One region of the Shewanella sp. Scap07 genome, then DNA from elsewhere that is predicted to be linked to it. Evidence: predicted binding sites of a transcription regulator. Region 1 holds the regulator's gene; each other region holds the start of a gene.
What was found. Region 1 encodes LexA, which represses DNA repair genes until DNA is damaged. Its sites were predicted from a motif close to TACTGTATNNNNATACAGTA; they were not measured.

Region 1 (5,688 bases):
TCCAGTAAAGGCGGGCATGACTGCGCCAAACACCATTATCAACCCGTGGACCGTGGTCATTTGGTTGAAAAAATTAGGGTCCACTAACTGCAACCCTGGTTGGAACAGTTCTGCACGGATCACCATCGCCATGGCGCCGCCAGTTAAAAACATAATAAAACTAAACCACAAATATAAAGTACCGATGTCTTTATGGTTGGTGGTTAGTACCCAGCGCATTAAGCCCTTTGGCGCACCATGATGATGGTCATCATGGTGATCGTCGTGAGCGGCCGGTGCGTCTTGTGTAATTGTGCTCATTTGATTCCCCTACTTTCCGTGACCATCAACGTCAGATGCCTGCACAGCATCACCAGAATTGTTACCCCAGGCGTTACGCTCATAGGTAATCACTGCGGCGAGTTCTTGCGGGCTGAGTAAACCACCGAAGGCCTGCATTGCAGTACCGGGCTTACCATTAATCACCATTTCAAGGTGATCGCTAACGGGCCCCTTAATAATTGGGCTTTGAACCAATGATGGGAATGCACCAGGAAGACCCATACCGGTGGGCTGGTGACAGGCAACGCAGCTCGTCATGTAGACTTGCTCGCCTAACGTCATTAGCTCATCCATTGTCAGGTCATCGAGTACAACTTCTGCGGTTTCGGTAACGACAGCTTCAACTTGTGTGGCAGCCTCAGGCAAAGTGGCTGGCAAGGTCACGGGAACCTCAGCATCACTGCTACTGGCGCCAGAGTCTGCGCCTCCACCGTTAACATCTGCTGCTTGAACACTATCGCCAGAGTTGTTGCCCCATGCGTTACGCTCGTAAGTCACTACGGCTGCAATTTCGGTTGCAGTTAGCTGCTTAGCAAATGCCTGCATAGCAGTGCCGGCTTTACCATGGAGTACGATATCGATATGTTCACCCACTGGGCCAACAATCAACGGACTGCCAATCAGTGATGGGAATACCCCAGGAAGACCCGCACCATTAGGCTGGTGGCAAGCTGCACAATTAGCTAGATAAACTTGCTCACCTTTAGCCATTAGCTCGTCCATGCTCAATGTGCTAGTTAACGCGGCTTGCGCAGCGGCTTCAGCATCGGCAGCGAGTTGCTTTTGCGCTACGATCCATGCGTCAAAATCTGCTTCCGATAACACCTCAACCACAATAGGCATGAAGCCATGGTCTTTGCCGCACAATTCAGCACATTGACCACGGTAAGTACCGGGTTCGTCGACCCGCGTCCATGCTTCATTGATAAAGCCTGGGTTAGCATCTTTCTTTACTGCAAATGCAGGTACCCACCATGAGTGAATAACATCATCGGATGTCATTAAGAAACGGACTTTTCTATTGGTGGGGATAACTAAAGGTTTGTCGACTTCAAGTAGGTAAGTTTCACTCTTTGTGGCGTCACCCTCAATTTGATCTCTAGGAGTTGAAAGCACACTGAAGAATTCAATGTCATGATCAAAGTAGCTGTAGTGCCATTTCCACTGTGAGCCCGTCACTTTAATGGTGATATCGGCATCACTAGTATCTTCCATTGCAATCAGTGTTTTAGTGGCAGGAATAGCCATTAAAATTAGGATAACGAAAGGAATCACTGTCCATGCGATTTCAACCTTGGTACTTTCATGAAAGTTGGCGGCGACGGCGCCTTTAGAGCGGCGGTGATTGATGATCGAGTAGATCATTACGCCGAACACGACCACACCGATAGCACAGCAGATATAAAGGATCGTCATATGTAGACTGAACACTTTATTACTGATGTCCGTTACCCCTTTTGTCATATTTAGGGGCATATCGGCGGCGAAAATGGGGGGCGTAAACAGCAACGCCAGCAAATAATACAACACTTGCTTCACTAGACTTCTCCTCTGTCAATTGCGAAGGCAACTACAAAGAAGAGCCACACAGTAAGTCTCTGCTCTATGCAAACTCTTCGGTTCCCAAAAAAGCAACGATGACTTCAAAGTGCGTTGGTGGTTTAGCGCGGTGTTGTTATTTGCCAGTTGGCTACCACTCTATGCACTTACGGCTGAATATATCAGTCCAATTTCTACTCTTTTCTCGCACGGAGCTCACTGCATAAGCCAAATTGACGAGAGGAAAAGTGACGACTAAATCGCTCGGATATAACAAATAATCGTTGTTATCTTGTTCTAACTTACTGCCTGTTGAATTTTTGATCAAGATCAAACTTTTAACTTTTATTAAAAAAAACAGCAACAAAAAAGCCTCCCGAAAGGAGGCTTAGATGGGAAAAACAGTCTTATACGGACTAATGAAACGCGCTAAATAACGAACCTTGATTAACGTGAACATCCGCTACTGAGGGTAGCTGAGCAGCAATGTGGTCACTGCCGCTTTCAATTACCACGCCTAAAGCTGTGGCACTTTTTGCAACTAATTCTAGGCGGCGATTGTCGCGGCTATCTAGCATAGGCGCCCAACATATTACTGCGCTAGAGGTGCCACTGGTTAGCGCTTTTTCCATTGCCCATAGCGTTTCTATCTCGTCTTTAGCATGTACCAACAAAATGCGATCCATGCGTACGCCAGCTTGAGCCAACATCTGTTTATAGCCAATATTGGGTGGACTAATTAATACAATCCACTGGCCTTGCTGACTGAGTCGTGCGAGTTCAGGTGTCAGGGTTTGCAGCTCTTGCACACCTTGAGTGTGGCTGGGCATACGTGACACCCCTTTACTGAGTTTGGCTTCATCTTGCCATAGCCCTGGGTGGCGTGGGCTGCTTCCAATCAAGTTGTTCATTGCCAGTCTCCATTTCTAATCACACCTACCGCCAAGCCTTCAATGGTCAGGGATTGGTAGTTTAAGTCGACTTCAATTGGGGCGTACTCTTCATTTTCTGCATGCAGAAATACCGTGCTACCGACTTTTTCGAAGCGTTTAACGGTGACATCGTCTTCTACTCTAGCAACCACGACTTGACCGTTACGGGCCTGAGCCATTTTATGAACCGCCAATAGATCGCCTTCTAAAATGCCGATGTTTTTCATACTGTCACCACGTACTCGCAGTAAGAAATCAGCGGCGGGTCTAAACATGGCTGGATCCACTTGATAGTGCTGCTCAACATGTTCTTGGGCGAGTATTGGCTCACCTGCGGCAACTTGACCAATCAAGGGTAAGCCAGATTCAGACTCATCATCTTCTTGGGTGAGGCGAATACCGCGAGACGTGCCAGGAATAATTTCAATACAGCCTTTTTTGGCTAGCGCTTTCAGATGCTCTTCGGCAGCATTGGCACTCTTAAAACCCAACCTTTTAGCAATTTCTGCACGGGTAGGTGGCATGCCAGTATCAGCAATATTATTTTTGATGAGATCTAATATCTCAGATTGTCTCGGGGTTAGCGGTCTCATATTTAAACCTGTTTTTCCATACAGTACCTGTCAGTATATACAGTATTGTAAGTAGTGCAAGTATTAACCAGTGATTAATTTTATCTATTGCAGCAGGGACTTGGCGATAGGCTGAATTGAACCGTTATCACTGTACGCTGTAATTGTGCTGGGCAGCTAGCAGTATTGTGGTCGGCAGATTAATAATGTGCATGGTTAATAGCGACCTGATGAGTTTTTCTGATATTCTATGGGGCTAACAACGAGACTCAAAAATAATAAACTCATGTCCAAACAAGACTCTATTTGGCGCAAATCACTGCGCTGGATTCAAAAAAAGTTAGTGCACACTATCGTTGTGCCTCATGATCCATTTGCCGATCTTAATTTAGACCCGAGTAGGCCGGTGGTTTATGTGATGAAAACTGAATCCGTCAGCGATATTGCCGCGCTGAGTGAAATTACCGCTAATTTTGGTTTGCCTAGCCCCTATGAACCGCTGCAGGTCGATGGTGAACAGACACCGCGAGTAGTCTGTCTTGAAGGCGCTAAGCCGCTTTTGGGCAAGCGTGCCAGCAACTCGCCTTATTTAAGCACTTTTATGCGCCTATTGGGCGCACATAAACGTCGGCCAGAGCTAGATGTTCAATTGGTGCCAGTAAGCTTGTATTGGGGCCGTACCCCTGGCAAAGAAGATGACACCATGCGTGCGGCAGTGTTGGAGCGTCAAAACCCCACCTGGCTGCGTAAATGTTTGATGATTCTGTTTCTTGGTCGCCACAACTTTGTGCAATTTTCTAATGCGCTGTCGCTACGCCATATGGCTGATGAGCATGGAACGGATAAACGCATCGCCCAAAAACTGTCGCGAGTGGCTCGGGTTCACTTCCATAGACAGCGTAAGGTGATGACGGGTCCTGTACTGCCTAACCGTCAAGCGTTGTTCCATGCGCTGCTTAAGTCTGAGTCGCTTAAAAAAGCCATCGTTGAAGAAGCCAATAATAAGAAGATCTCTGAAACAGAAGCACGCGCTAAAGCGATGGAGTACTTAGACGAGATTGCCGCTGATTACTCAGATAGTCTGGTGCGTATTGCTGAGCGTTTTCTTACTTGGTTGTGGAACAAGCTTTACAAAGGCATCAATATTAAAGGCGCCGAGCAGATCCGTCAGTTGCACCACGATGGCCATGAGATTATTTATGTGCCTTGTCATCGTAGCCACATGGATTATCTACTGCTGTCTTATATTCTCTATTATCAAGGCATGGTACCGCCGCATATCGCTGCCGGTATTAATTTGAATTTCTGGCCTGCGGGTCCCATGTTCCGCCGTGGCGGGGCGTTTTTTATCCGTCGTAGTTTCCGTGGTAACAAGCTTTATACCGCGGTATTTAGAGAGTATCTCGACCAATTGTTCACTAAAGGCTATTCGGTTGAATACTTTACCGAAGGTGGACGTTCGCGCACTGGTCGCTTGCTAGCGCCGAAAACCGGCATGATTGCGATGACGGTTAACAGTGTACTGCGCGGAGTAGAGCGTCCGGTAACCTTAGTGCCGGTTTACCTTGGTTATGATCATGTCATGGAAGTGGCGACTTATCATAAAGAGCTTAGTGGTAAGAAGAAAAAGAAAGAATCAGTTTGGCAAGTATTTGGTGCTATTCGTAAATTGGGTAATTTTGGCCAAGGCTATGTTAACTTCGGCCAGCCAATCACGCTGCACAGTTTCCTCAATGAGCAAGCGCCAGAATGGCGTGAAGAGATTGCTAAAGATCCAGAGCAAAAGCCAAGCTGGCTAACACCTGTGGTCAATACATTGGCCAATCAGGTGATGACTAATATCAACGATGCCGCCGCCGTCAGCTCGGTCACATTAACCAGTTTAACCTTACTGGCCGCAGAGCAGCATGCGCTACAGCGCAGCCAATTAGAGCAACAACTAGACCTGTATCTAACCCTACTTAAGTCACTGCCTTATACCGAGTATGCGTCGGTGGTTGAAGGTGATGGCAGTAAGTTGGTGCAACAGGGGTTAGAGCTGAAAAAGCTCAAGCTCGATAGTGATCCGCTAGGGGATATCATCTCCATTGATGACAGTATCGCGATTGCGATGACCTACTATCGCAATAACATTATCCACTTATTGATTATTCCATCGTTGATTGCCAGCTGCGTAACTCGCGTTAAGCATTGTCAACGTGATGAAGTGATCGCCACTGTTGAAGATCTCTATCCACTGCTGCAAGCCGAACTGTTTATGGGTATTGAAGATGTAGCCCAATACGTTAACCAGGTGCTAGATCTATTTATTGAGCAAGGGCTTG
Region 2 (5,688 bases), 1.8 Mb from region 1:
GTAGCCGACATTGTCTAAGTCGTTATGTTTACCACCGGCTCGCACACAGCGCTGTGAGGTTGTCGCACGGCTATAATCGCGTTTATCTTCACCCAAAAACAGTTCTTTAAACTGGTTCATACCTGCGTTGGTAAACAACAAGGTGGGGTCATTACCTGGCACTAATGAACTGCTGTCCACGACCTGATGACCGTTATTACGGAAAAACTCCAAGAACGCACTTCTTAGCGCTGCGGTGGTTTGATACATGAAATCACCCTGATTTAGATTAAGCTCACAATAAACAGCTAAAATATACCGAGACTCTCGCTCAGTACTTTAATTCATTAGGCAGAGTTATAGGTTGGGCTGTTATTCTTTTCGACCAAGAGGATGTAAGGAAAAATGTTCTTCACACTCAACTAAAATCTAGCCACCTATCGAAGCTGAGGAGGCATTTTAGCCCCACAGTCTGCACGTTTTAACCGAGCATTATAAGCAGAGTCTAAGCGAACAACCAGAGTTTTAGTGACATTGTGGCAAAATAAAATGCAACGCCAATATGTTACTTTGAATCATGACAAAACCGACGCAAATCAGCACAGATACAGCAAGTAAATAAGGCACTTTTTTGATGGGGCAATAAGCTGATTTATTCTTCTACTGACAGGGCGTAATTAGCTTGCTCATAATCAAAGCCTTGGCCCAAGAGGAAACGCAGTCGCTTGGCACGGGTTGGGTGATCAAGCTCTGTTGCTGAGCCATACTTTTTTTCAGCCTTTTGCCGGGCAATAGCAAACCAGTCACAGTCAGTTTGCGATAACACTTCCGCTATCAGATCTTTGTGCAGACCTTTTTGCTGCATAGACTGGCGAATTTTGTTCACACCGTGGCCTTTGCTGATATGGGACTTCAGCAATAGCGCGGCAAATCGAGCATCATCAAGATAACCACTTTGTTGACAGTGATCGAGTGTGGTCTCAATCTCGTCAGCATCATATTGCTTTTGTTGTAATTTGAGTTGAATTTGTTGGCGGGAATAATCGCGGCGAGCTAACAAGCCAACCGCAATATGCATGGCAGAATGTTTAGGGGCAGCTTTAGTTTGATTGTTAGCATCACTCATCCGCTCCCCCTTAGCCATGTATAACTATCTTAGTGACGGCTTGGTTAGAAAACCTCGCCAGTCTCCATATCGATATTTTCATCACCGGTAGCAGATTCAGCAACTGCTTCACCGCTGCTCAGTAACATGGCACGTAAAGCCGCTTCAATTTCAGCTGAAATCTCTGGGTTTTCAATCAGGTATTTACCTGCATTGGCACGCCCTTGACCGATTTTGCTACCTTTATAGCTATACCAAGCACCGGCTTTCTCTACGAGTTTATGGGCTACGCCTAGGTCAACTAGCTCACCAGTACGGTTAATCCCTTCACCATATAAAATTTGGAACTCTGCTTGTTTAAATGGTGCGGCAATTTTGTTCTTAACCACTTTAACGCGGGTTTCATTACCAATCACTTCATCGCGATCTTTAATGGCACCGGTGCGGCGAATATCTAAACGGACTGAGGCATAAAACTTCAGTGCGTTACCGCCGGTTGTGGTTTCTGGGTTACCGAACATCACACCAATTTTCATACGAATTTGGTTAATGAAAATCAGCAAAGTATTTGATTGCTTGAGGTTACCAGCAAGCTTTCGCATTGCTTGGCTCATCATACGGGCAGCAAGACCCATATGAGAATCACCAATCTCACCTTCAATTTCAGCTTTAGGGGTTAATGCCGCTACCGAGTCAACAATGATAACGTCGACGGCACCAGAGCGGGTTAACGCATCACAAATCTCTAATGCTTGCTCACCGGTATCTGGCTGTGAACAAAGCAAGTTATCGATATCAACACCTAGCTTTTGTGCATAAATCGGGTCTAATGCGTGCTCAGCATCGATAAAGGCACACACTTTACCTTCACGTTGAGCTGCTGCAATAACTTCTAGCGTTAATGTCGTTTTACCTGAAGATTCTGGACCGTAAATCTCTACGATACGCCCCATTGGTAAACCACCTGCGCCCAAAGCAACGTCAAGAGAAAGTGAACCGGTAGAAATAGTTTCAACATCCATCGAGCGGTTTTCACCTAGCTTCATGATAGAGCCTTTACCAAACTGCTTCTCAATTTGGCCTAGTACCGCTGTCAGTGCTTTCTCTTTATTCGCATCAATACTCATAGGTTTTCCTCTTAATCACAGCCTTTGCTGTGCGAACTGTGTGGTGCTGAGCTGGCGTTTGTCTCGCTAGCAGCCTCAATATGCAAACTAGTATACTGTACAATCATACAGTATCAAGTACTGTTGATGATTATTTTTTATCTGCTGATGAATTTGGCTTTGCTCAATGGCTAAGCGACGGAATCGTTTCGCGGGTATTTTTTTATTAATTAGCCGCCATCGACAGCTAATCCTTGCTAATATTGGCGACATATTTTGTGTCGCCAGTCGACGACCTAGTGACAATCGCGGTAGGAACGGTTCAGAGTGAATAAAGCAACAACTCAACATTTAGAAAAACACACACCCATGATGCGTCAGTATCTGACCTTAAAAGCAGAAACTCCCGATATGCTTTTATTCTATCGGATGGGTGATTTTTATGAGTTATTTTATGACGATGCCAAACTGGCATCTGAGTTATTAGGCATTTCACTTACCGCCCGCGGCAAAAGTGGCGGAGACCCCATTCCGATGGCTGGTATCCCCTACCATGCTGTTGAGGGCTACTTAGCAAAATTGGTTCAGCTACGTGTCTCGGTTGCAATTTGCGAGCAGATTGGCGATCCGGCCACTTCTAAAGGACCGGTAGAGCGCAAAGTTGTCAGAATAGTGACCCCAGGTACATTGACTGATGAAGCGCTATTACAAGAGCGTCAAGACAACTTGCTCGCTGCGGTTTATCACGGTAAGACCGGATTTGGATATGCCACCTTAGATATCTCATCAGGCCGATTTATCGTTACCGAACTTGATACTTCTGAAGCATTAGAAGCAGAACTACAACGCACCAATCCAGCAGAACTACTGTATAGCGAAGACTTTAGTGAGATGGCGTTAATCAACCGCTTTAGTGGTAAACGCCGCCGCCCTGAATGGGAGTTTGATTTTGATACCTGTCAGCAACTGCTGCTCGACCAATTTGGCACCAAGGACTTATATGGCTTTGGACTGGGTGAAGTGCGTTTATCGATTCAGGCTGCAGGTTGTTTAGTTCAATATGTGAAAGATACCCAGCGCACCGCGCTACCGCATATCAACTCGATCAGCCGCTTTAATCAGTACGACAGCATTATTTTGGATGCCGCGACCCGTAAAAACCTTGAGCTGACCTGTAACCTGCAAGGCGGCAGTAGCAATACTTTATCTGCCGTTCTAGATAATACCACCACTGCGATGGGCAGCCGCATGCTGCAACGTTGGATACATGAACCGCTACGCGATCACAACGTACTTCGCGCCCGCCATGATGCTGTCGATGAGCTGTTGAACTCTGGGTTATTTGGCGATCTTTCCGAGCAACTGAAGCAACTCGGAGATGTTGAGCGGATCACTGCTCGCTTGGCGTTGCGCAGCGCTCGACCACGTGATTTCGCCCGTTTACGCCAAGCATTAGGGGCACTACCACAGCTCCAAACGACTTTAGGTCAATGCCAAAGTGATCGCTTGCAAAAGCTTGCAAGCTTATTGGGTGAATTCCCCGAAGAGCATGCACTGCTGTGCCGAGCTATCGTTGATAATCCACCGATGTTGATCCGTGATGGCGGTGTTTTGAAGCCAGGCTATGATGCCCAGCTTGATCAATGGCGTGATTTAAGTCAGGGCGCCACTGACTATTTAGATGAATTAGAAGCCAGAGAAAAAGCCGCAACCGGTGCTTCAACCCTCAAAGTCGGCTACAACCGAGTACACGGCTACTATATTGAGGTCAGCCGGCGTGAGTCTGATTTGGTGCCTATGAGCTATCAGCGCAGGCAAACACTCAAAAACACTGAGCGTTACATCGTTGCTGAACTTAAAGAACATGAAGAAAAGGTGTTATCCAGTCAAGGTAAAGCCCTGGCGCTAGAGAAGCAGCTTTGGGAAGCTTTGTTCGATCAGATATTACCCAAGTTAGCGCAACTGCAACAATTTGCCCGCGCCGCAGCAGAGCTTGATGTAATTTGTAACTTTGCAGAGCGCGCAGAGAGCTTAGACTACCGCCGTCCTGAACTGGTTGCCGAAATTGGTATTGATATCGAAGCGGGCCGCCACCCTGTTGTCGAACAAGTGAGTCAAACGCCTTTTATCGCTAACCCAGTTGGTTTATCACCGCAAAAAAGTATGTTGGTGGTCACCGGCCCTAACATGGGTGGTAAATCAACTTACATGCGCCAAGTCGCGCTGATCACCTTGATGACCCATATTGGTAGCTTTGTTCCAGCCCAAAAAGCCACGATTGGCCCCATTGATCGTATCTTTACCCGTATTGGCGCTGCCGATGACCTCGCATCGGGACGCTCAACCTTCATGGTTGAAATGACAGAAACCGCTAACATTCTGCACAATGCCACCCCTGAAAGTTTGGTGCTAATGGATGAAATAGGCCGAGGTACCTCCACCTATGATGGATTGTCATTAGCTTGGTCTGCGGCAGAACATTTAGCCACCAAACTAAAATCGCTCACGTTATTTGCAACTCACTACTTTGAATTGACCCAACTACCAGAGCAGATAGCGAACATTGCTAATGTACATTTGGATGCGATTGAGCATGGTGACACCATTGTATTTATGCACGCGGTACAATCTGGCGCAGCGAGTAAGAGTTATGGTTTGCAAGTGGCCGCTTTGGCTGGCGTACCCAATAATGTAGTTAAAGCCGCAAAGCAAAAACTCGCACACTTGGAAAGTCGCGATCATCAAGCACTTGAAGCGCATATCCAACCAGTACTGGATTTCCAAGCCCCCGAAACCTCTGCCGCATTGGATAAGCTAGATAGCATCAACCCCGATGACTTCTCACCTCGCCAAGCGCTTGAACTTCTCTATCAATTGAAGAAAATCAGGTAACTCAATATAAAGCATAAAAAAAGCGCACTATTAAGTGCGCTTTTTATCATCTGTTAGTGGTTTGCCAAATACTTGAATGCTGGACAAAATACTCACCAAAAACAGATGTTTTACCCTGTGTAGGCCTGAGCCGTTACATTTTAAAAATTGCTTCTACTGACAGTCCTTGTGCTCCTAACAAATCTTTCAGTCGCTTTAATGCTTCCACTTGGATCTGTCTAACACGTTCGCGGGTCAAACCAATCTCTTTACCCACATTTTCTAATGTCGAAGGCTCGTAACCTAATAAGCCAAATCGGCGCGCTAGCACTTCTCTTTGCTTACTATTAAGTTCATCTAACCAACGTACTACTGACTTAGACATGTCTTCATCTTGTACTTTATAATCTGGTCCTACACTATCATCGTCCGCTAATACATCGAGCAAGGCTTTATCATTGTCGCCACCTAAGGGGGTATCGACAGAAGTAATACGCTCGTTAAGCTTAAGCATTCTGCTTACGTCACTGCTAGGCAAATCAAGTTTCTCAGCAATCTCTTCTGCTGTTGGCTCATGGTCCAATTTATGCGCCAGTTCGCGGGCCGTTCTGAGGTAAACATTGAGTT
Region 3 (5,688 bases), 1.8 Mb from region 1:
TAGCCAAAGCGTTCGGCGCTGAAGATGGTCATAAATTTGTGAACGGCATACTTGATAAGATAGTCGCTCGCAACTAAACATAAAAACGGTATCTCAGGATGCCGTTTTTTATGAGCTAACATTAATTATTATTTAGACTTCTGGTGCGACTATGCATGGGAGGTCGCTTAAACTGGTACGAGAACTGTGAAAGAGTTTAAAGTCATTGAGCGATTTTTTACCGGCCGAGGTCAAAACCGTCGTGATGTTGTACTCAATATAGGCGATGATTGCGCACTCGTTGCTCCCGCCGAAAATAAGTCTATTGCAATATCTTGCGACACCTTAGTTGAAAATACCCACTTCTATCCTGACATGCCCGCTAAAGCGTTAGGCTACAAGTGCTTAGCGGTTAACTTGTCAGACTTAGCTTCTATGGGCGCAGAACCCGCTTGGATGACGTTGGCGCTTACGCTACCTGATGTCGATGAAGCGTGGTTAGCAGATTTCAGCCAAGGTTTGTCTGATATTGCTGAATACTATGGTGTCAGCCTAATTGGCGGCGACACCACCCGAGGACCACGCAGTATTACCATTACCGTACACGGTCAGGTGCCAGAAAAGAAAGCACTGACTCGCGCTGGGGCTAACAATGGTGACTGGATTTATGTCACCGGCACTTTAGGTGACTCAGCGGTGGGGCTAGCATTGATAGCCAATGAACCGGGTGTAGAGGCTTCTGCACAAGATAGAGACTATCTGATTAATCGTCACTATTATCCCAGCCCTCGGGTATTAGCCGGACAATCGCTGCGAAACTTGGCTTCAAGTGCTATCGATATTTCTGACGGGATTTTAGGCGATATCAAGCACGTGCTAAAACGATCAGAAGTTGGGGCGGTGATCGATGTTGAGCAGTTGCCGTTATCTGACGCGCTAGTCAATACTGTCGGCAAAGAGAGCGCAATCAATTATGCACTCAGTGGCGGTGAAGATTATGAGCTACTGTTTACCGTGCCTGAATCGCAACGTGGCGCTTTGGAAACTTCATTGGCTCATGCTGGCGTGACGTTCACTCAGATCGGTCAAATTTGTACTGGAGACAAGCTAAAACTACTGCGTAGCGGTCAAGAGTTTGAACCGAAAAACTTATCATTTGAGCATTTTTCTTAATGAGTTTACTGACTAAAGATCCTGACGTTGCCAAGCTTTCACTGCGTAATCCGATCCACTTTCTAGCGCTTGGTTTTGGTTCTGGTTTAGCGGCGAAAGCCCCAGGCACCTTTGGCACCTTGGCGGCTATTCCGCTTTACTTGCTGATGATGCCGCTATCATTGCCTTGGTATATTGGGTTAACGCTGCTCAGTGTTATTGCTGGTTTTTATATCTGTGACAAAGCATCCAAAGATATGGGCGTGCATGATCATGGTGCGATTGTATGGGATGAAGTGGCCGGTTTGCTCATTACCATGATTGCTGCACCTGCTGGCATCATGTGGCTAGTGATTGGCTTTGCTTTATTTCGCTTTTTCGATATTTTAAAACCTTGGCCAATACGCTGGCTTGATGCCAAAGTTCATGGCGGCTTTGGCATTATGATTGACGATGTTCTGGCGGGTATTTTTGCGCTGATTTGTCTACAGTTCTTGGTTTATTTTGTAGGGTAACCGCGCCAATAACCTGAAAAAACAACGCCAGCATTTGCTGGCGTTATGTTATGTACTACGCGAAAGCTCAATGCGCTTTTTTTGCTGTACGGGTTAACTTTGCAACAGCTCTTTAGCATTGGCTAAGGTGTTGTCGGTAATAGTATCGCCGCCCAACAAACGCGCCAACTCTTGTAACCGCTCTGCTTTATCCAATGGCGTCATCGATGTTTCCGTCTGCCCGGACTTGCTCTGTTTATTGACAAACATATGTTGATGCCCGTTACCGGCGACTTGTGGTAAATGGGTTACACAAAATACCTGGGTCGATTCCCCTAAGCTGCGCAACATACGGCCGACAACCGCCGCTGTTGGGCCCGATATTCCCACATCCACTTCATCAAATATCAATGTTGGTGTAGACACTTTCTTAGCGGTAATGACCTGAATACCCAACCCGATTCGCGACAGCTCGCCGCCAGACGCGACTTTGCCAATGGGTTGCAAGGGCTGCCCTGGGTTGGTGGTAACCATAAATTCGACATGATCGCAGCCAGTCGCAGATAAGGCATTTTCATTAAAGTTAATGGCGATAACAAATTTACCTTTAGGCATACTCAACTCATGAATAGACTGAGTGACTTGCTTATCAAGCTCTTTGGCATAGCGCGATCGACTTTTGTGCAGCTTCTGAGCCTGAGTTAAGTAGCTGGCTTTGCAGCTGGCGAGCTGCTCGGTAATTTCATTGAGCTTATCTTCATCGGAATCTAAGCTTTGTAATTCTTGACTCAGCTGTTGGTGGTGTTGATACAACGCTTCAGGCTTAACATGATGCTTGCGTGCTAGCTGCATCACTTTTGATAGCCTTTGTTCTAAAAAAGCAAAGTGTTCAGGGTCAAGCTCTAAGCTGTCTAAATAACGCTGAATTTCGCTGCTACTTTCTTGAACTTGGATCAAGGCTTCGTTGAGCATGCTACTGACGCTCTGCAAGCTGTCATCATAACCTGCAAGCTCTTGGGCCTCGCTTATCGCACTATTTAATTGTGACTCCACATCGCCTTGTTCATTGTCTTGCAATATAAACAGGGTGTTTTGGCAGGTTTGGATAAGTGCCGTGCCGTTAGCAAGACGCTTATGCTCGGCTTCTATTTCTGTAAACTCCGTTTCACCTAAGGCAAACTCATCGAGTTCTTCAACTTGATATTGCAGCAACTGTTTACGGGCGATACGTTCGTGTTGCGACTGCTCTAAGGCATGCAGCTCTTTTTCAATCATCTTACAGCGCTGATAACTCGCCGCAACACCATCTAGGAGTATCTTATGGTTTGCATAGCTGTCGAGCAAGGTAAGCTGGTGCTCACTTTTTAGCATGGCGTGATGGGCATGTTGGCCGTGAATTCCCACCAATAGTTGCCCGATTAAGCGCATTTGCGTTAAGGGCACCGGATTACCATTGATATAAGCACGTGAACGGCCGTCGCTGCCGATGGTGCGTCTTAAAATACACTCATCGTCTTGCTCAAGGTCATTATCTTCTAACCAGCGCTTCGCGAGTGGAATATCGTTGACTAAAAAGCGCGCGCTCACTTCGGCTTTAGTGGCGCCGGGGCGCACGCTATTGGCATCAGCTCGATTCCCTAAGCACAGGCCCAACGCATCGATGGCGATTGACTTACCTGCACCGGTTTCACCTGTAATACTGGTCATGCCGGCTTTAAAATCGAGTTCAAGAAAGCGAACAATTGCAAAGTTATTGATGCTGAGCTGACAAAGCATAATGACATCCTTTCACATAGTACTGTATTAATGCACAGTATATACTGATTTTTTATACAGTAAATAGCTAACGCTAATTTGTTGGTTTTTTATTCGAAGCTTAGCTTAGCAATAGATGATGAATGATGGGAAGGGTAATAAAACTAAGTAGTACCCCGATGGTGATCGCCAGAGCACTAATACCTGCTTGCACATCGTAGCGCTGAGCAAGTAAATACACACTGGCGGCAGTAGGCAGCGCAGCTAGCAGCACGCCCATGACCAACATCTGCGGTTCTACCGCTAACCAAACAAAGAAAAGGTAAACCAGTAATGGTTGGATGATCAGCTTAGCTACATTAATGAGACTGAGTTCAATCACTGCCGAGCGGGCACCGATTGCTTTTTGTTTGCTGCCTCCGCGCATTGCCATGCTCAGGACCATACCGATAGCAAACAAAGCACAAGGGCTCGATGTCATGCCTATTTGGGTCAAAATCTGACTCACCGCTAGCGGCAAAGTGATATCCAGTGCCGATATTAAGGTGCCAATGACACTGCCAATAATGATTGGGTTTTTGGCCAAAGCTTCAATAGCAGTGACAGCAGGGCGGCTTGTTTGACCTTGATGCAGGGCAATAGACACCAGCACAATTGCAAACATGATCACCGATAATAGACTGGCAATTGCCGCTGCCGTTAATGCTTGTTGCTGCTCAGGGTAGAGCATCATCATCAACGGAATTCCAATAAAAGACGTATTACCAAATGTCGTATTGAGCGAGCGTATTGCGGCAATATCACCACGTTTGGGCGTCGCGCGGTATGAAGTCACGATGCTCAGCAGGTACACACAGCCCATTGCTGCACTATAACCAAGAATGTATCGCCATTGCATAATATCGGCAAAGGAGGTTTCGGCCAGCACAATTAACATGATGGCGGGAAAGGCGATGTAATAAACGTATTGATTGAGCACATCGGCACTTTGTACTGGTAGAAGCCGAGCTCTGTCAGTGATAAATCCCCACAACATCATGCCAAATACAACAAACAGCGGTGTATAAATCTGGCTCATGGCAAATTACCTTAGCGGTTATAGCAAACAAAAGTAGAGGTTAACAGTTTGCCGAAATAAAGCCCATTAGGCCTAAGTTTAACGGCGTTTTTTTATTGAGGTCTGACTTTGAGGTGGGTTGTTAGCCGTCGCGTTAATCGCTGTTTTATCGGCTAATAGGCTGGTACGTAGCTCGGGTAGGACCCCGAGCTGTTCATAGAATTGTATTTGCCGGCGCAGCTCAAATAGCGAGCCAATACGTTGCTGCTCGCCAATGGTCAGCTTCCATGAGTCAGTGTTGCCTTGGCTATTAGTCAGTATGTAGCCTTGGTAAATGAGCTTTTTCATGGCTTAGATGGGCATACAAGTTAGTCTTGGCTGACTTCTATGCCAATATTGGATACACCAGCTTGCACAATCTCTTTGCGCAATGCCTTAATAAAGTCAGGTGTCATTTTGGGGTTGTCTTCAACAATCTCAAGTAGTGATGACTGTAAGGCTTTCTCTTCAACCATGACCGGGTGACTGAAAATATAGTCATCAAGCTCAGCTTCGCTTAGCTCATCTTCTAATGTCGCCTCAATATAATTGGCCACAGTGGCTGAAGACAGTTTGCTGATGTTAGTCATGTCATCTTCAATCTTGCTTTGCATAGCGCTAAGTAGCGAGGTTAACGCTACTGCGGCATCCATGGCTGGGTAGACGCCATAAACATCGAAATCACTTGGCTCTGGTGTGTTGACATCGAGTCGCTCAAGGTAGACATCAATATTTAGCTTTAACTTGCGGTCGTACATCGATTGCCATAACAGATTTAGGGCTGTGTCTAATACCTGTGCATCACCAAATTCACATACTTCAGAAAACAATTGGTAATTAGGGTACATACGTTGGCACAGGGCTATGGCAAACAGTTTTTTCTGCTCGGGTTCTAATGCTTTTAATCTTTTGAAAAAACCGGGTTTATTACTCATCGATAACACCTGTTGAGAACTGAGAGATCACTTGATTAGCTGCCGATTCTACCTTAGAAAGCTCGTCAAGTAACTCTAGTATTTCAGGTTCGATATTTTCTAACCGTTCGTCACGTTTCAGTGCTGATTCAATTTCTTGGCAAAGCCGTTGAAGCGTAGGTACACCGCTATAGCAACAGGCGCCGTGTAGCTTGTGAACATGAGCTAGCATTAGCGTCGGATCAAGCTCATCAAGCGCGGCTTGCAATACCTCTGCGGTCGCCGGAATGGAGTCGGT
Region 4 (5,688 bases), 1.2 Mb from region 1:
AATACCCTCATCAAAGCTATATAAAGGGCTGTTAGGTTCTTTAATGCTTTTTACCCACGCCGCTTACGGTAATGAATTACCAGATATGTGTGCGACTCAAGGTGCGTCGACATCGGTCAATGACGGTGTACCAATTTGTGTGACAAACAATGGTACCGCCTACCTAAGCCTCGGTGGTGCCGACGCCTACAACAGTGTTGCAATCAGTACAGGTCACGGTAGTGGTGATTTAAGTTTGTATGTTGGTCAAGGAAATTGGCCAAGCACAGGCTTAAACAGTAACGCAGCTAAATCACTCAATGCGGGTACCAATGCTGAATGTGTGGTGATCAATAATCCCAATCAATATTGGCTGATGGTTGCTATTAGCGGTAACCGTAATGGCGCTTCACTGGCGGTTGATTTTGGCGCAACAGCTTGCAGAAACTCAGGTGACAATACTGGCGGTGGTAATTCTGGTCCAGTCACCGCACCCAATAACCTAAGTGGTACTGCAGGTCCTAACACAATTAACCTAACTTGGAGCGATAACTCAACCAACGAAGATAATTTTGTTATTCAGCGCTCTACCGGAGGCTCGCCATGGGCCACGATTGCATCGCCAACAGCAAACACTAGCAGCTACACTGATTCTGGACTTTCAGCAAACACCACTTACCATTACACCATGTATGCCGAAAATAGCAGTAATCAATCGGGCTGGAGTAACACCACCACAGTGGTGACTACTGACTCAGGCACCACACCACCCGATCCAGATCCAAGCCCTAATCCAGACACATTAGCCGATATCTGTGCCACAGAAGCCGAAACAACAGTCACCTCGTTGACTGATGGGGTGCCAGTGTGTGTTCCCGCAGCATCGCAAGGCTATGGTTTTAGCGTATCAACCTTTAACCAAAATGTAAGCAGCATCGCATTTAGCTCAGACCACGGTTTAGGTAACCTAACCTTAGCAGCGAGAGCCAATGGTTGGCCGACATCGGGTGACGACAGTCTTCGTTCTTCACGGGTTGGCAATACTGAATGTGTTGTTCTAACGCAGCCCAATGACGGCTGGAACAACGTGCGTCTAGAAGGGCTATTTAAAGGCGTAAGCTTGGTAGCGGACTTTAATACTACCAGCTGTCGAGTGACCCCAGGTGCGCAAGATCCTGGCAACGACGGTTACGATCACAACGGCGTACACGTATTGGTCTATCCGTTTAGATTTCCCGATCAAGATCTAGCATTTACCACTGCACAAATTAATGCGGAAATGCAGATAACCAAAGACTACTTCACCGAGCAGTCTTACGGTAAATTCAACTTTACCTGGGAAATCAAACCTAAAATCACCATGCCAAATAATCACGGTTACTACAATAATGACAAGTCATTGTGGGGACCGGCATACCGGGCTGAACTAAAAAATGCTGGTGTCGATCCTAACTTCCCAGGTGATGGCACTATCGTGATGGTAACCGCGCCGCCAATTGGTACTGAAGCAACCTACTTCATTAACTCGCAAGCAGGTCCACCATTAATGGAGATCTACACCTACAAAGCCGGCACCATTGCTCATGAAACGGGTCACGCTCTGGGCCTACATCATTCAATGTCTATTGAAGGCGGTAACAGTATTTTGAACGGCAATGCTAACGACACTGTGGTTAACTATGGCAACGTATTCGGACTCATGGGAATGGGGGCACATTCACTTGAAGAAATGAACCTCATGTATAAAGGTTATTTCAACAATTGGATCTCCGAGTCAGATGTACCCACCGTGACATCATCAGGAGTATACCGAATTTATGCCTTTAACCACGGAACGGCAGCGGGCCACAATGCGCCAGGCAATATCGGGTTAAAAATCAAATCCGGTGATGGTGATAAAACCTATTGGGTTGAGTATCGTACCATGCAAAAAAGTGAGGCGGATACCGCACCAGATCTGCAGCTGCGCACCCCATTATTGCAAAATGGTATCTCCATTAACTTGCAAAATTACCTCGATGACAATGCTGCCCCTTGGTATAACCATAATTCATTGTTGTTAGACTCAACACCGAACTCTCGCAGTTCCTCTTGGGCACTGGAAGACTTCAATGATGCGCCATTACAAATCAACCAAACCTTTACTGATCCGTGGAATGGGTTCTCAATTTACCCAGTCGATAAAGGCGGAACATTAGGCACGGCTGACGCGTGGATAGAGGTGCAAGTCACCCTTTATTAAACCATCGTCGTGAAATAACGCATAACATGGGCGATAGTAATATGAACCGTGATATGCATTGATGGCTTAAGGTAATTAATCACAATAGCTGATAATTGCCTTATGCACAGTGGTAAACGCTACGCCAACCCGCGTAGCGTTTTTATATATTTAAAAGTACTTATTACTGTTGAGTACTTAAGCATTGTCACTGTCATACCCACAGCAGTAGCCAAAAGCTTAAAAGCCTAAGTCTAACTGGGCACTAGATTTAGTCGCTGCATCTTGCGCGACCATTTCGCTAGCTAAGCCTACCGATACGCCTAGCAGACGAATGCCTCTGCCTTCGCGTCTATCCATCGCCTGCTCCAATAACTCATAAAACAAGTTAACTGACACTTCATCGCTACGATGTTCAATTGTGGTTTGCTTAAAATCATCAAATTTAAGTTTCACGACTTGCTTATGGATCGGCCGGGTTTTAGCACTACGGCTTACCCGTGCGCCCAACTCTTGAATTAACTGCGGCATCACCGCTTTGCACTGATCTAACGTATGGATGTCTTTTGCCAGCGTGGTTTCAACGCCAACGGACTTACGCTCACGATGGGTAGATAACGCTCTTGGGTCGACCCCTTGCGCGCGCTCAATAAGTACATGCCCAAACTTGCCGAAACGTTGAATCAACTGTGCATGGTCAAAAGCTTGTACATCGGCACAAGTGGTTAATCCCATCTGCTCAAGCTTTTTCGCAGTCACTTTACCCACGCCTGGGATCTTAAGCAGGGGCAAGGTTTTAACAAATTCAGGGATCATCTCTGGCGTTATCACATATTGACCATTGGGCTTATTCAGATCTGAAGCAATCTTGGCTAAAAACTTAACCGGGGCAATACCCGCTGATGCCGTTAACCCGGTAAGCTCAAAAATCTCCTGCCGAATTGCTGCGGCGATTAACGTGGCCGAGCCTTTATGTTGTTTGCTGTCACTCACATCTAAGTAGGCTTCATCCAGTGATAAAGGCTCTATCAGGTCGGTATAGCGTTCAAATACCTGGCGTATTTGCGCCGATGCCTCTTTGTACACATCCATGCGACCAGGCACTAAAATCAAATCTGGGCATAATCGCAATGCGTAAGCCGATGCCATTGCAGAGCGCACGCCAAACTGGCGCGCTTCATAATTACAGGTGCTAATCACCCCACGTCGATCGCTGCGTCCGCCCACAGCAATAGGCTTGCCGCGCAACTCAGGAAAGTCACGCATCTCAACTGCGGCATAAAAGCAGTCCATATCGACATGAATAATTTTTTTCACACAGCACCTCCAACGCCAATATACTGTATATTTAAACAGTGCTCAACTTAGACGGCAACGTTATGGTGATTATTTAACCAATTTAAACGACTGCGTGATAAATGGGATATCAAAAACAAAAAAGCAGCCCGAATGAAGGCTGCTTTTTCTAGGCAGAGTGAATCAAATTACACTTTGAACTGCTGTATGTTTTCAGACAGCGCTTCGGTGACTTGTTGGAACTCGCGTAAATTTTGACTCAGTGCTTCACTCGATGACAATGATTCATCAGAAAGACCACGCACATTCTCGACATTACAAGCGACCTCTTCAGCCACAACAGCTTGTTGACCCACCGCAGAGGTGATCTCAATGGTTTGTTGCTGAATTGCAGTAATCGCACTAGAGATGCTACTGAGTGCTCCTTCGACTTGTGCCGTCAAATCTTGGCCTACATTGGCCTGTTCAACACCAGATTCCATCACCTGCTCCGCCTCTAGGGCATTTTGCTGCAGCGTTTGAATAATCTCTTGAATATTGGCTGTCGAGTCTTGTGTCCGCGACGCTAGGGTACGAACCTCGTCGGCAACAACAGCAAAACCGCGGCCCTGCTCACCGGCGCGAGCTGCCTCAATAGCAGCATTTAGTGCAAGCAGATTGGTTTGCTCAGCAATGCCGCGAATCACACTTAGCACCTCGCCGATTTGTTCTGAGCTGGTCCGCAGGTGGCGCACAACTCCGGCAGCTTCAATCACTTGCTGCGACAATGACGCCATACCTTGACTGGCTTTAGCCACAATCGCGGTACCGGCAGAAGATTCAGATTCTGCTTGTTCAGCAAACTCAGCCGCACGCTGCGCACTATTGGCCATCTCTTGTGAAGTGTGTGCCATCTCAGTCGCGGCAGTGGCCACAGATGCTATATCTTGCTTTTGTTTAGCCACGCTCACTAGCGCTTGCTCGCACACTGACACCGCATTATCAACGCCGGTATCCACTTTTGCGGTTAGGCTTTGCGTCTGTTTCAACATGGTTTGCACTTTAACTGCAAACTGATTGAAGGCATCGCCCAGTTGCCCAAGCTCATCTTCACGTTGCATATGGATCCGCTTGCTAAGATCACTGTCGCCTTCAGCAATATCTTTCATTGCATCAAGTAACTTGTTAATTTGCGACCTAAATGGAATCAACATGACCCATACTGTCACACCCACCAACAACATAATGCCCACAGCTAATATGGTCGCACTCCAAGCCGCTTCATCTACTGGGGCTTCAATGACGTCCATAGGCAACATAAAACCTAAATACCAACGCTGCTGTGGGTAATCAGCACCAACGCTAACGTAACTAACCCGTTGCGGTTCACCTTGATAAGTCACTGTGCCAAACCCAGCGCTGCCGCTGCCATGACGTGCCATTTGCTGAGCTAAAGCACCAAAGCCTTGAGTATCACGGAACTGGGTATCGACTTTACTCGCATCTGTACCCGGTGGAAACGATTCTGTAAATCCAGGGAAATAAACCAGCTTGCCACCCTCGGTGATAAGGAAAGCTTGGCCCTCTCCTTGATACTTAAGCGATGCCAGCAGCTCGCTACCAATCGTATCAATAAGAATGTCCATCCCCCCAATACCAATAAACTGGCCTTGTGAGTTACGGATCACCGATTTTACTGTAGCGGAAATTGAGCCATCATTGGCATCAACAGCGGGATCGGTCACATACATGCCATTCTTGTCGATACCCTCCTGCCACCACGGACGTTTATTGGTGTAGTAGTTGGCGTCGTTGTAACGGCCGTTGAGATCAAAATATTCAAAGGTATTGGCTGAGCCAAAGAATACGGATTTGATGTCGCTATCCGTATCGGAGAAATGACGGAAATACTTAACGACATTTTGATACTGGGGATCATTGTCAATATCACTCAGCCTGCGATCATACTGGGTAAACCAGTCAACCACTTCTGGTGATGAAAACACCGCATCAACCAATTTGGCTTTAGTGACAAAATAGCTGCCAACTTCATGGGATTTGAGATTAACGAGACTGGCAAGATCTGTGTCAATTTGGGCACGAGTACGATCGCTTTCAGCGTTAACTAAATACGCTGAAACCATCACCAGCAACACTGCTAATGCACCAACAATTGCGACCACTAGTTGTAAACTTAATGAGCGTTTAATCAG

Region 2: the regulator LexA is predicted to act here: its motif matches at 2,305-2,324, upstream of recA (recombinase RecA).
Region 3: the regulator LexA is predicted to act here: its motif matches at 3,422-3,441, upstream of recN (DNA repair protein RecN).
Region 4: the regulator LexA is predicted to act here: its motif matches at 3,539-3,558, upstream of dinB (DNA polymerase IV).

The regions. Positions count from the first base shown of each region.
Region 1 covers NZ_CP041329.1:4,801,910-4,807,597, reverse strand. The annotation lists gene ctaD (cytochrome c oxidase subunit I) at 1-300, opposite strand, end outside; gene coxB (cytochrome c oxidase subunit II) at 310-1,860, opposite strand; gene FLM48_RS21195 (cell division inhibitor SulA) at 2,277-2,771, opposite strand; gene lexA (transcriptional repressor LexA) at 2,768-3,385, opposite strand; gene plsB (glycerol-3-phosphate 1-O-acyltransferase PlsB) at 3,651-5,688, shown strand, end outside.
Region 2 covers NZ_CP041329.1:1,463,131-1,468,818, reverse strand. The annotation lists gene alaS (alanine--tRNA ligase) at 1-249, opposite strand, end outside; gene FLM48_RS06440 (regulatory protein RecX) at 632-1,105, opposite strand; gene recA (recombinase RecA) at 1,150-2,211, opposite strand; gene mutS (DNA mismatch repair protein MutS) at 2,560-5,082, shown strand; gene rpoS (RNA polymerase sigma factor RpoS) at 5,216-5,688, opposite strand, start outside.
Region 3 covers NZ_CP041329.1:1,441,502-1,447,189, forward strand. The annotation lists gene nusB (transcription antitermination factor NusB) at 1-77, shown strand, start outside; gene thiL (thiamine-phosphate kinase) at 187-1,152, shown strand; gene FLM48_RS06335 (phosphatidylglycerophosphatase A) at 1,152-1,646, shown strand; gene recN (DNA repair protein RecN) at 1,740-3,401, opposite strand; gene FLM48_RS06345 (AEC family transporter) at 3,502-4,458, opposite strand; gene FLM48_RS06350 (DUF3319 domain-containing protein) at 4,537-4,785, opposite strand; gene FLM48_RS06355 (YjaG family protein) at 4,806-5,411, opposite strand; gene barA (two-component sensor histidine kinase BarA) at 5,404-5,688, opposite strand, start outside.
Region 4 covers NZ_CP041329.1:3,577,921-3,583,608, forward strand. The annotation lists gene FLM48_RS15640 (fibronectin type III domain-containing protein) at 1-2,221, shown strand, start outside; gene dinB (DNA polymerase IV) at 2,441-3,517, opposite strand; gene FLM48_RS15650 (methyl-accepting chemotaxis protein) at 3,685-5,688, opposite strand, start outside.